DNA from 3 places in the Nostoc sp. 'Lobaria pulmonaria (5183) cyanobiont' genome. Region 3 is predicted to be linked to each of the others. Evidence: riboswitches for the same ligand, from Rfam matches in the RefSeq annotation. Region 3 holds a riboswitch; each other region holds the start of a gene.

The links. A riboswitch is a leader RNA that binds a small molecule or an ion and turns the genes downstream of it on or off. The one in region 3 is predicted to bind cobalamin.
Region 1: it holds a riboswitch for cobalamin, as region 3 does, so the genes downstream of both, cobW (cobalamin biosynthesis protein CobW) here and cobG (precorrin-3B synthase) in region 3, are expected to answer to the same signal.
Region 2: it holds a riboswitch for cobalamin, as region 3 does, so the genes downstream of both, NLP_RS03840 (DUF1636 domain-containing protein) here and cobG (precorrin-3B synthase) in region 3, are expected to answer to the same signal.

Annotation. Positions count from the first base shown of each region.
Region 1 covers NZ_CP026692.1:303,256-307,493, reverse strand. Annotated here, with positions in the region: partial or broken gene NLP_RS01370 (TonB-dependent siderophore receptor) at 1-301, opposite strand, end outside; gene NLP_RS01365 (helix-turn-helix transcriptional regulator) at 616-1,662, opposite strand; cobalamin riboswitch at 1,743-1,886, shown strand; gene cobW (cobalamin biosynthesis protein CobW) at 2,275-3,333, shown strand; gene NLP_RS01355 (hypothetical protein) at 3,317-3,781, shown strand; gene NLP_RS01350 (class I SAM-dependent methyltransferase) at 3,800-4,238, shown strand, end outside.
Region 2 covers NZ_CP026692.1:901,632-905,869, forward strand. Annotated here, with positions in the region: gene NLP_RS03820 (inositol monophosphatase family protein) at 1-150, opposite strand, end outside; gene NLP_RS32745 (hypothetical protein) at 395-634, opposite strand; gene NLP_RS03830 (PEP-CTERM sorting domain-containing protein) at 781-1,332, opposite strand; gene NLP_RS03835 (cobalt-precorrin-6A reductase) at 1,362-2,102, opposite strand; gene NLP_RS03840 (DUF1636 domain-containing protein) at 2,099-2,518, opposite strand; cobalamin riboswitch at 2,541-2,712, opposite strand; gene cobA (uroporphyrinogen-III C-methyltransferase) at 2,869-3,636, opposite strand; gene NLP_RS03850 (sirohydrochlorin chelatase) at 3,645-4,238, opposite strand, start outside.
Region 3 covers NZ_CP026692.1:2,737,620-2,741,857, forward strand. Annotated here, with positions in the region: gene NLP_RS11945 (hypothetical protein) at 130-504, shown strand; gene ssuD (alkanesulfonate monooxygenase) at 540-1,523, shown strand; adenosylcobalamin-variant (AdoCbl-variant) riboswitch at 1,965-2,054, shown strand; gene cobG (precorrin-3B synthase) at 2,116-3,567, shown strand; gene NLP_RS11960 (precorrin-8X methylmutase) at 3,726-4,238, shown strand, end outside.

The DNA of each region.
Region 1 (4,238 bases), 2.4 Mb from region 3:
TGGCATAGAGTGAAATTGGCTGGATTGGCTGGTAGACAATACCGAAACGAGGACTAAAGGCATCTCCTGACTGGCTGCTTTCGGTGTTTGCTACCAAATCTCCATCCGTCTGTTTAAAGGCATCAAACCGTACACATAAGAGCAACTTCAGATTCTCACTCAGCGCGATCTGATCTTGGACATAAATACCCAGTGCATCTATGAGCAAGGACTCCTTTCGATCAGGGTTCAAAATTGCACCAAGGGATCGGTCATATACTGGATTAAACACGTCAATGGGTGCTGCAACACGATTACCATTAAATGAAGATACTGTCGCAGTTTCTACCTGAGCTAGCCAGTCCTTCACTGTCCTCGCAGGAACCTGAACATCATGGAGACGCAGGATTCGGTTAGGAGAGTTTTTTGGGCGTAGCGTTTGCGTACTTGTCACCTCAGCCCTAGCTGCTTGCCCACATAATAGTAGAAATGCGATCGCCAGACTGCCAATGCCCCCAGCGTAATTTGCCCACATCCGTTTTACCATGTTCACACCCAAAATCCGTCCAGCAATTATTAGTAATCTGTTGCAAGAAAACTATCAAAAAAGATTACGTGATGGGGCTACTCTGCAACTCAAAGAGGAGGAATTTCGATCCCGAAAGGAGGAATTGGCTTATTTCCTACCAAACATTCACGGGGTGTGATGCCATACTTGCGTTTGAAGGCTGCGGCAAAATGACCCGTATTTGAGTAGCCAACGGCATTCGCAGCTTCTGTAACCTTGCATCCCCGCTCTTGAAGTAATTGTCTGGCTTGCTCCATGCGGTAATCGCGCAGATAACTGAACAGGGTGGTACCAAAGACTTGGCGAAATCCCTGCATGAGTTTTTTGCGATCGCACTTCACCTGCTGCGCCAATTCACATACAGATGGTGGCTTAAGCCACTGAGTAAGTAAAATTTCCCTGGCTTGATAAATTTGCTCAATATCTCTAGGTTTAAGTGATGCTATCGGTAAATTACAACCTTCAGCTGCTGCGAGTTGATCGAGTTGCAATGCCAGTAGTTCTAACGCCTTACTTTCCAAAAACATTCGCTGGGCAATTCCTTGATATGATATGTTGCAAATCTGATGCAATACGCTTCGCATTGCAGGTGTAATTAAACCGACGGTACAGTGAAACTGGGGAGCGAGATCGCTCTCCAGAAATGGACGCAACTGTTGTGGTAAACTGTGACTACTTCCTATGAATGCTCGGAAAAATTCAGCATTCCAATCAATAATGATGGTGAGTATGCGATCACCAGCATAATAGTGTTCAATTTCTTTAATATTTGGCAGGTAAAACAAATAATTGTATCCACCCTTTTCTTCATAATTTGCTTCTACTCCTTCCACATTGGGGCAACTGACCGTAGAACAGCCTGAAAGATAGAATTTGGAAACTAAGGTATAAAAGTCAGAATGCTCGTTTTTGAGACCGAAGTTTCGATAATATAGTTCATCTGTAATCTTCATTCGGAAGTTGGGACGGAAGTTGGCGAATCGATGGTTAGAATTGTGCAATTGACTCTCAAACTTCTCCAAAAAATCGAACCCATTGATGTTGTAGTAAACTTCATTCTGTTTGAGACTTTCCAGCCAGCGTTCAACATATTCCTTGTGGGAAATGATTTCCATAATTTGCAAAAAGTATTCTAGGCTATTGCAATTTTCTCGCAATTTAGTTGCAACAATTCATCTAATCTAAATAGTGTGTTAATATGCAAAGGAATCTCGGTTCTGATGGGGAGCAGCCATCAGGCGCAAGGGGGAAAGTCCGATGTGAATCCGGCGCTGTCCCGCAGCTGTAATCAAGGCTTGCCTTGTAAGTCAGAATGCCCGCCGAAGTTGACTTGTAAATTTTGTACATCTGCGAGGCACAGAGAAGTATTTTTATGAAGATTTCTACAACTACTAAGCTTGACATTCTCATAGCTCCACATATCAAAACGCTACAGGTTACGGCTTTCTATGAGACAGTAGATGGTTAATTTCGGGTACAAATTGCGTAGGCGTAGCCCGTCGTAGACATCGCTCGCACTAATTCTCTTTGGCGTAACTATTCACAAAAAAGATGGATACGCTGATTTGTTTGGCTAATGTTCGCGCCTAATAAATTACCTTTCACATCACCTGCAAATTAGTAGAGAGGCGAAATTGAACTTCGTCACACATCTCTACTTCGTGATATCTGTGGTTAAAACTTCTTTCTTGTGATTGCAAAATTAATCAACAAACGACACACTTTATATGCAAAAAATTCCCGTCACAGTAATTACAGGATTTCTAGGTGCAGGCAAAACGACGTTAATCCGCCATTTACTGCAAAATAATGAAGGACGACGCATTGCTGTTTTGGTGAATGAATTTGGAGAAATCGGCATTGATGGCGAACTTTTGCGTGACTGCCGAGTTTGTGACGATGAAGACGATTCCAACAGTAATATTGTTGAACTCACCAACGGTTGTTTGTGTTGCACGGTGCAAGAGGAATTCTTACCAGCAATGCAAGAATTGCTGAAGCGACGCGCCAGCCTTGACTGTATGTTGATTGAAACCTCTGGACTAGCACTCCCAAAACCATTGGTGCAAGCATTTCGCTGGCCGGAAATTCGCACAGGCGCGACAGTGGACAGCGTAATTACTGTGGTGGACTGTGAAGCCTTAGCAACTAATCAATATGTAGGCGATTTAGCAGCCCTCTTAGCACAGCGACAAGCCGACTCTAGCATAGAACACGAAACACCGATTGAGGAACTATTTGAAGATCAGCTGGCTTGTGCTGATCTAGTATTGCTGACTAAAAGCGATCGCGTTGATGAAAAAACGCAAGTTAGGGTACAAGATTGGCTGAAACAGAACTTATCGCCTGGTGTAAAAGTCATTCCTTGCCAGGATGGTAAAATCAGTGGCGATTTGTTACTCGGTTTCAACGCTGCGGTAGAAGACAACTTGGATAGTCGCCCCAGTCACCACGACAACGAAGCCGAACATGAACATGATGAAGGGATTAATGCAGTGCAACTACTGTTAAACCAGGCATTTGAGCCGACAGCCCTAGTCAAACGCTTGCAAACATTGGTGCAACAGCAAGAAATTTATCGAATTAAGGGATTTGTAGCAGTTCCAAACAAAGCTATGCGCCTGGTATTACAGGGTGTCGGTAATCGATTTGACTACTTTTATGATCGTCCTTGGCAACCCCAGGAACCCCGTCAAACGCGATTAGTATTGATTGGACGAGAGCTTGAGCAGGTTCGCATTGAGTCAATTGTCTTGGGGGAGGAAATCAATGCGACCATCCAATAGTGTTTGGCAAGGAAATTTCGGCTACTGGCAAAATAGCTTTATTCATAACAATCTGCTGGTAATCGGTTACACAGGATGGAAGGGATTTCAGTCATTTGGGCGGGGAGTTGTTATTTGTGATGTGGATACTAAAGTTACTCACCCGACAAATACAACTATTGATACAGTTGCCTTCACTCTCCAATTTCTCCCCTCCGATCTGATTAGGTTTTACTTGCGATCATTTCAGGATGGCGGATTTATATCACATCCAATCTGCTCATCCATGATTTCATCAATTTTCCCAGCGATCGCAACATACAATCCCCATCAAGATATTCTTCTGGTGCTAAAGGCTGAACCTCAGATTGAGGTGAATTTTTTACACCAACTAAAAATTACTCCACCCGATTGCTACGAACAAGTTTGCAAGCGATGGTCAGAATTTAAACCAAGCTTAATACCCTAAAACTTACTTTAGTCCTCAATGCTCAAGCCAAAATCAAGCAATATTCCCAAAGCAACTCGCTACCAAAATGCAGCGATAGATTATTACATGGGACTTACAAATTCCTCTTATCTGCATTACGGGTATTGGGAACCACTACCTACTGTGGGTGAAGAATTAACTCTAACTCGCCTGCGTGTGGCGCAAGCCGCATATACAGCCAAACTTTTGAGTTTTATCCCAGAGGGGATAAAAACTGTGCTTGACGTAGGCTGTGGGATTGGAGGTAACGCAGCATATTTGTGCGATCGCGGTTTCAGTGTTGAGGGATTAGCACCCGACGCACTCCAGCAAGAGAGGTTTATTCAAAATACCAATGGTCGAGTACCTTTCTATTTAACGAGATTTGAAGATTTTCACAAATCATACTCCTATGATTTAGTTCTGTTGAGTGAAAGCAGTCAATATATTGCTGTTG
Region 2 (4,238 bases), 1.8 Mb from region 3:
AGTAAGTGCAGCACTAAAAAAGTTGTTTCCTTGTTCTTTGGCGGGAAGTGCAGCAATTTTTGGTTGTAAAAAATGGGCATAGGCTGCTGCTACTTTGAGATGAGGGAGTAAAGTCTCTAAAATTAATCGAGTAGTTGGGGTTGTGGACATTACAGCAAACTCCTTTTAGAAATAATCTCCCGTTGGCAGGGCGATATAATTCTACATCTAGACAAAATTACGGTATCATTTGGATGCAATAATACCACCGTTGCTATATTACTTTAATCTGTATGTCTCAAAGAGCCTATAGATAAATCGCAAGTTTTCTCGTAAATTTAAGGGTTTAAGACCGAACGCCAACACTTAGTACAGCATTTCATTAATTCATAGCGAATTAATCAAAGGCAATATCCTACAATGCCAATGCGTTAGCTTGGATTGTTAATGCGTTGGCTTGGATTGTCAATGCGTCGGCTTGGATTGTTAATACGTCGGCTTGGATTGTTAATACGTCGGCTTGGATTGTTAATGCGTTGGCTTGGATTGTTAATACGTCGGCTTGGATTGTTAATGCGTCGGCTTGGATTGTTAATGCGTTGGCTTGGATTGTTAATGCGTTGGCTTGGATTAAAAACGCTACGCTTTTACGCAAAACTGTATTTAATTAAAGTTACCCTACAAATGGTTTTAGGAAACTTTTTCGAGCTTCTTCTGAGTGAATTTGAATAGCTTGTGACGTTTGAGTACTGGAGGTGCGCCCAGAGTGCCGATGATGAGTAAGCTAAAAATAGAAGTGGGTTAAGGGACGGTGATTAGGTTTGCAGAAAAACTAATGGGTAATTCCCTATCTTCTAATCCTAACTTTTCAAAACCTGGTCTATTTGGCGCAGAAAAAACCTCTAAATAACCTGGTGTCGGCAAAAAACTAGCGAAAAATGGACTAGAATAATTTCCTCCCGAAATGGAATACGCAAAACCCTTACGTGTTAACTGCTGAGTATTAAGGCTAATTAAATTATCAACATCAAAAGGTTCGTTTCCTGGCATTGGAGTCCCGGCGGGTTGCAGAGCAGTAATTATTTCACCATTTCGTGTACCAGTAATTCCAGTAATCAAGTAAAAACCCAAATCGTTAGGGGTGTCATTAGTGGTGAAAATACCGTTCGCTTCTATGCCAGTACCAGAATAATTCCAGTTCCAACTTAAAGCAGAAGCGTCCGGCATTGTCCCGAAAACTAATCCAGATATGGTGACGAGGGCTATGGCAGATAAAGCTAGATTTTTCATGGAAGTCGTTACTGCGATCGCGGATATTGTAGAAGGTTCCGGTGTATTATACGGAATTAACAAAGATAGTATTATCAATCTTGCCTATTTACTTAGCAGCGATCTAATAACCACGCCAAAGCAGCATCAACATTACTAACCTGTTCCCCTGGCGGTATCGCTGAACGATTGACCATCACAACCTTTACGCCCAGTTCTCGCGCTGCAATAATCTTGGGCTTTGTAGCATCGCCACCGCTATTTTTGCTGACGATGGTATCAATGTTATTCTCAATCAGAATTTGTCTTTCATTATTGAGGGTAAAAGGCCCGCGATCGCACAATACCATCCCCGGCGGTACTAAAGCATCATCGCCAGGAGGGTCAATCATCCGCATCAAAAACCAAATTTTCTCTAGGTGAGCAAAAGCGGACAGTTCTTGCCTACCAACTGTCAAAAACACTCGCTGTGCCTGGTTTTGCACGGCTGTTGCTGCGGCTGCAACATTATCCAGTTCAATCCAGCGATCGCCACTTACTTTTTCCCAAGGTGGACGAATTAACATCAGGCGGGGTACTCTAACTTCCATTGCTGCATCTGCGGCATTGAAAGAAATTTGAGTAGCGAAAGGATGGGTTGCATCAATTAATAAGTCAATTTGCATGACTTGCAGATAGCTAGCCAATCCAGTCACGCCACCGAAGCCTCCAACCCGTAAATCGCCCAACGGTACTGACGGTTCACGGGTGCGGCCAGCTAGAGAGGTGATTACTTCTAACCCTTGGATAGTCGTAACTTTGGCAGCTAATTCTGCTGCATCACCCGTCCCACCCAGAATCAAAACGCGGATCATTTAGATAAAGGTGGAATTTTTGCTAAAATGCCCTTCTTCATTGCTTCTGGACGCTCTGACCAAGGTAGTAAACCATCTGCTTTGGCATAGTATTGACTAGCACATTCCAGTACCGCAGAGGCATTACCATCAACGCCTAAATCACCAAATAAATATGTTAATTTACCTTTAGCAGCAAAGGCGACTACACAAGAACGATTACAAGCACTCATACATTCAACTTCCTGAATCGGGAATCGATCTCGTAAGTCCCAATCTTGTGCCAACTGCTGAAGTTCGTGTAGAAGTTTTTCACCACCACTTTCACCTAAGCGTTTTCCATTTTGCCAAACACTGGCACAGGTTTTGCAAACAAATAAAGTATGTTCAGCAACTTCCATTGGACTGGTTGGGGAAATATTTACAGTAGTAGTCATCTGTACCTCGCAGATATGTGAAACTAATAAATCTATTTCGGTGGGCATCCTGACTCACTCAATTTGAGATTTGAGATTTAGTTCTTTAATCTCAAATTGGTTCACAGTTGCTCCCAAGCGCCGGATTTGCACCGAACTTTCCCCGTTACCTCTGGTGACTGACTCCCACCAGAACCGAATAACCTTATCGATCATACACTAGTACAACATGGCGTAAATAAACATACCATTCAAAATGACGCGAAAGTCCGGAATACAATACTTTTGACTTTTGATTTTTGACTTTTGACTTCCACGCAGTGGTACTAGGGTTATCGGAGAATACGAAACAACAAGCTTTGTGGCAACCATCAAACTGGGCGACAGCCAGATAAAATACTGTGCATATTTACTACTTGTCCAATAACTGCGATCGCAGGCGCACTAAATCCAGTTTCCTCTACCTGTTTGACAATTGTCTTTAAAGTACCAATCAATTCTTCTTGTTCTGGTCGTGTACCCCAGCGCACCAAAGCAATCGGCGTTTCTAAATTCAACCCAGCTGCACTTAATTCTTCCACAATATAAGGCAGATTGTGAATTCCCATATAAATTACAATGGTTTCGGAACCGTGAGCGATCGCACTCCAATTTACAATCGGTCTATACTTACCCGCCGCCTCGTGACCAGTTACAAATGTCACTGATGAACTATACAGCCGATGCGTCAAAGGAATACCTGAGTATGCTGCTGCTGCAATTCCCGATGTGATACCGGGCACTACTTCCGTTGATATTCCAGCTTTGACTAATTCTTCCATCTCTTCGCCACCGCGACCAAAAATAAACGGATCGCCACCCTTTAGCCGCACTACAATTGCATGATCCTGCGCTTTATCAATCAGCAATTGAGTTGTTTCTGACTGCAACAACGAATGTCTCCCCGCACGTTTACCAGCATTAATTTGCTCGGCTTGGGGATTAATCATTGCCAAAATAGCCGGACTCACCAAGGCATCATAGATGACTACATCTGCACATTCCAACAAACCTTTCGCCTTCAGAGTTATTAGTCCTGGATCTCCTGGCCCCGCACCGACTAAATAAACCTTTCCCAAATACTTGTTCCTTTCTGTCATTGTGCGGTTCATCTATCTGTTAAATCCCAAATTAGCTCGGCTAATTCTGCACTTGCTCCCAATGGCTCTGCCAATTGGAAATTCACCGCAGAAAATTGTAATTTTAGCTGCTCTATTGAGGTGGCGATCGCATCGGTTATTCCACCAGCGAATAAAAAATATGGCAAGATTGCAATTTCCCGATAACCAGCACCTACCAACTCTTTCACCCGTAATTCTAAACTAGGAGGACCAGCCCAATAAGCAGTCACGGCTCCCAAACTCGCCGCCATTGCTTCCACAGTTTCTTGAGAACCTGGGCGACGGCTACCATGAGCTAATAGAATCCATGCTTCTGCTTTTATAGCAGCTATTTGTTTTGCCAGCAATTTCTCTAAATTGGGGTGAGAGCCTAAATATGGTTGCAACTCAATCATGATATCTTGACCAAGAGTCTGCTGTGCTAGTGCTACTTCGGCGGGAATATCTGTCATGACATGCACTCCCGGCAGTAGAAATAGCGGTACAATTTTGAGGCTATTTTCATTTTGAGACACTGGGCAATCGCCAAAAGCGCTCTTAGCAAATTGTTGAATCTGCTCGTGTAAAGGCTGAGGATTCAT
Region 3 (4,238 bases):
CTTGCCTTTGCACATTGTTTGTGAAATACTACTCTTTAAACTACGGCAAATAGATATGTTTTAAGTAATATTGTACAAAAATTACCATAAAACATCGCGTCATGAAAGCAATTACAGGCTAATCCTAAGATGACAAACACAGAAATTCGTACAGATCGAGTTAAAGTCCCTAACGGAGATTATATGGCTGCGCGAAAATTTGCCACAGAAAATCCGAAATTAGTGCGATTAGTTCTTGAGGAGATAGATAACACAGGTCAATGGAGTGAGAAAAACCGATCAGAAGTTGTAAAACTGACTATTCCTCACCTGAAAATTGATGAAGATATTTTAACAACAATGGTTGAAAGGCGAACTTACGGGTTAAGACCAATTACGCCAGAAATCATGGAAAATCAACATAAGATTGCAGATTTGTTTGCCAAAGAAAAAGTTATTTTTAAACCTATTAATATCAAGGAAGCGATGCTGACTAGCGAACAATATGCAGCTATCACACCATAAACCATTAGCCAGAAATAGCGCCAGGAGATAGGAAAATGGAAGTTTTTTGGTATTTGCCGACACAGGGAGATGAGCGTTATTTAGGTACTACAATCGGCAGGCGACCAGCCACTTATCCCTATATGCAGCAAATAGCTCAGGCTGTTGATAAATTGGGCTATGGTGGGATGTTGATTGGTACTGGACAAAAACAAGATACTTGGATTGTAGCTACTTCGTTAATTTCAGTTACAGAACGCTTGCGGTTTCTTGTAGCCTTTCGTCCAGCAATTATGTCGCCTTCTTTGGCAGTCAGGATGGCTGCGACTTTTGACCAGATTTCTAACGGTCGAATTATTCTGAATGTTGTCACTGGTGGCGACACAAAAGAACTTGCTAAAGATGGGATTTTCTTAGATCACGATCAGCGTTATGATCTCACGGATGAGTTTTTGACAATTTGGCGATCGCTCATGCAAGGTGAAGAAGTAAGCTATAGTGGTCGCCACTTGCAAGTTCAAGGCGCAAAACTCCAATTTTCTCCCGTACAAAAGCCTTACCCCACCTTATATTTTGGTGGTTCTTCAGATGCCGCTCTCCAAGTTGCTGCCAAACACATTGATGTGTATTTAACTTGGGGTGAACCACCAAATCGAGTTGCTCAAAAGATTACAAAGGTACGCCGATTAGCAGCAGAACAAGGTAGAACAGTCCGCTTTGGGATTCGGATGCACGTCATAGTCCGCGAAACTACGCAAAAAGCTTGGGATGCAGCTAATGAACTGATTCAGTATGTGGATGATGAAACCATAGCAGCTGCACATCAGCGATTTACTCAGTCTGAATCAGAAGGGCAACGCCGCATGGCCCAACTGCACAATGGCGAGGTTGCCTCCGGCACGCTACGCGAACGCCAAAACTTAGAAATTAGCCCCAACTTATGGGCAGGTGTTGGCTTAGTGCGTGGGGGCGCTGGGACTGCCTTAGTCGGAGATCCAGAGACAGTTGCAGCGCGAATGTTAGAATATACCGATTTATGAATTGATACCTTCGTTTTCTCAGGGTATCCCCATCTCGAAGAAGCCTATCGAGTCGCAGAATTATTATTTCCCAGGTTGCCGTTACAAACTCCGGCGATTGCATTACCGCAGCAGGTTGCAAGTACATTCAGTGAATTTGTTACCAACACAGATTTACTCAAACCACAGCCTGTGTAAGCAATTCAAAATTCCAAAAAGCATGAGTCCGAAAAAACCTCAACTTAGACCGGCTAACTTTTTCTAAAGCAAGTTTTGCAGCAAAAAGGCTCAAGCATTCCTGCCTGAGCCATGACTAAATTCAATTTATAGACTAGCTTCAAGAGCTATATCTTCCGATCGGTAGTGGATAAGTTCAGTTAAAATTTCTGGCTATACTAATGTAAGATAATTATCTGGATGATGTCTAGGTTGAAATCTATAACCTAAACAAAGTCTAAATTACTAAAGCTAAAAGTTGGGAAACTCCGGTGAAATTCCGGGACTGTGCCGCAGCTGTGATGGGATCGCCCAAGTCAGAATGCCAACTCTCAGGATGTCCTGAAGACACACTCACCGTCTACTCCCTGCGTTGCACGGGGAAGGAGTTTTAAGTTTGGTTTCTGGATTTGCCACTTGTCCTGGCTTGTTTTATGCTACTCCCGCCGCAGATGGTATATTATCTCGCGTTAGAATACCAGGTGGAATTATTAGTAGTCAGCAATGCCGTGCGATCGCAGATATAGCAGAACAGCATGGTGGCGGCTATATAGATGTGACTAATCGAGCCAACCTGCAAGTTCGTGAAATCCGCACGGGGATAAATGCTGAGGTTCTGAAGTACCTCCAAAAGATGGGATTGGGTTCTGACAATACTCTTGTAGACCAAATCCGCAATATTATGACCAGTCCAACTGCTGGTATCGATCCCCAGGAATTAATCGACACTCGCCCTTTTGTCCAAGGTTGGGATGATTATATTACAGCACATCCGGCGCTTTCGGGACTCTCGGCAAAATTTAGCGTTTGCTTTGATGGTGGTGGGATAATTCAGGTGGGCGATCGCTTGAATGATATCACCTTTGCAGCTGTCTTAATTAACGATAATGTTTACTTTTGCCTCTATCTCAGTGTCGGCGAGAAGGGTCAACCGCCCAGCGATACGGGAATTTTGTTACCACCAGAGGACTGTTTGCCTGTCTTAGCAGCTTTGGCGGATGTCTATCTAGCTTATAGTCATACTCCGAGTAAACGGCGGCTACGTTTGAGAGAGTTATTGAATACTTTGGGTTGTGAAAATTATCTCCAAGAAGTTGAGCAGCGTCTACCTTTCCCCCTTTTATGCAGTGAAATAAGAAAAGACCTACTCCCCCAGCAAGGCAAGAGGGAAAAATATCACCATATTGGCATTCATCCCCAACGTCAGCAAGGCTTATTTTACATTGGTGTTGTCTTGCCCCTTGGTCGATTGGAGAGTAGACAGATGCGGGGTTTAGCAGATTTAGCAACGAAATACGGTAGTGCAATCAGGCTAACCCCTTGGCAAAATTTGCTCCTTACAGATATTCCTCAGCAATGGGTTGCTGATGTCCAAAGTGAAATTGCTTTCTTAGGATTAGATTCCTCTGCAACCAACATCAAAACTGGATTAGTTGCCTGTTCTGGAAAAAAGGGTTGCGCCGCTTCTGCTACGGATACCAAAAGTCATGCGTTGACATTAGCAGAGTATCTTGAAACTCGCATTACTCTCGATTACCCAGTTAATATCCACTTTAGCGGCTGCGAAAAATCTTGTGCCCAACATAGCAAGAGTGATATTACTCTGCTTGGTGTCAGCTTCAATGCTGACAATGAAACTGTGGAAGGATATCACATTTATGTTGGTGACAGCAAGCATAAATTCGGACGCGAACTATATCAATATGTAACTTTTGCCGAACTACCTGCATTAATAGAGCGGATGCTATATGTATATAAAATTCAACGCTTAAATTCTGATGAGTCCTTTGGGGAATTTGCTAATCGATATCCACCAGCACAATTACAGCAGTTATTTAATAAATACTGAGAAAATGGAACCACAGATAAATACAGATAATTGATTCCTCCCTTTCTCTGATGTGTTCTCTGCGCCTCTGCGGTTAATTAAATTAGATATTCTTCTATTGAAAAAGAAGTATTTATACTAACAAACAAATTAATCCAAAATCTAAAATCCCAAATTTAATGCCCGACTATATCCGAGATGCCAACGAAATTTACCGTAATTCCTTTGCAATCATCCGGTCAGAAGCGAACTTAGATGTGTTGCCACCGGATGTAGCAAAAGTTGCTGTGCGTCTAATTCATGCCTGTGGGATGACGGATATTGTCACTGACTTGGGATATTCACCAACAGCAGTACAATCCGCAAGGGCAGCATTAGCCGCAGGAGCGCCAATTCTGTGCGATTGCCGGATGGTTGCCGATGGCGTTACCAAACGGCGGTTGTCTGCAAACAATCAAGTTATCTGTACCCTCAACGAGCCAGAAGTGCCAGAACTTGCCCAGAGTATGGGTACTACAAGGTCGGCAGCAGCTTTAGAATTATGGCGATCGCACCTAAAAGGCTCAGTAATCGCAATTGGCAATGCGCCCACCGCCCTGTTCAGACTGCTAGAAATGCTCGATGCAGGAGCGCCCAAACCTGCGATTATCTTAGGCTTTCCAGTGGGGTTTGTTGGTGCAGCAGAATCAAAA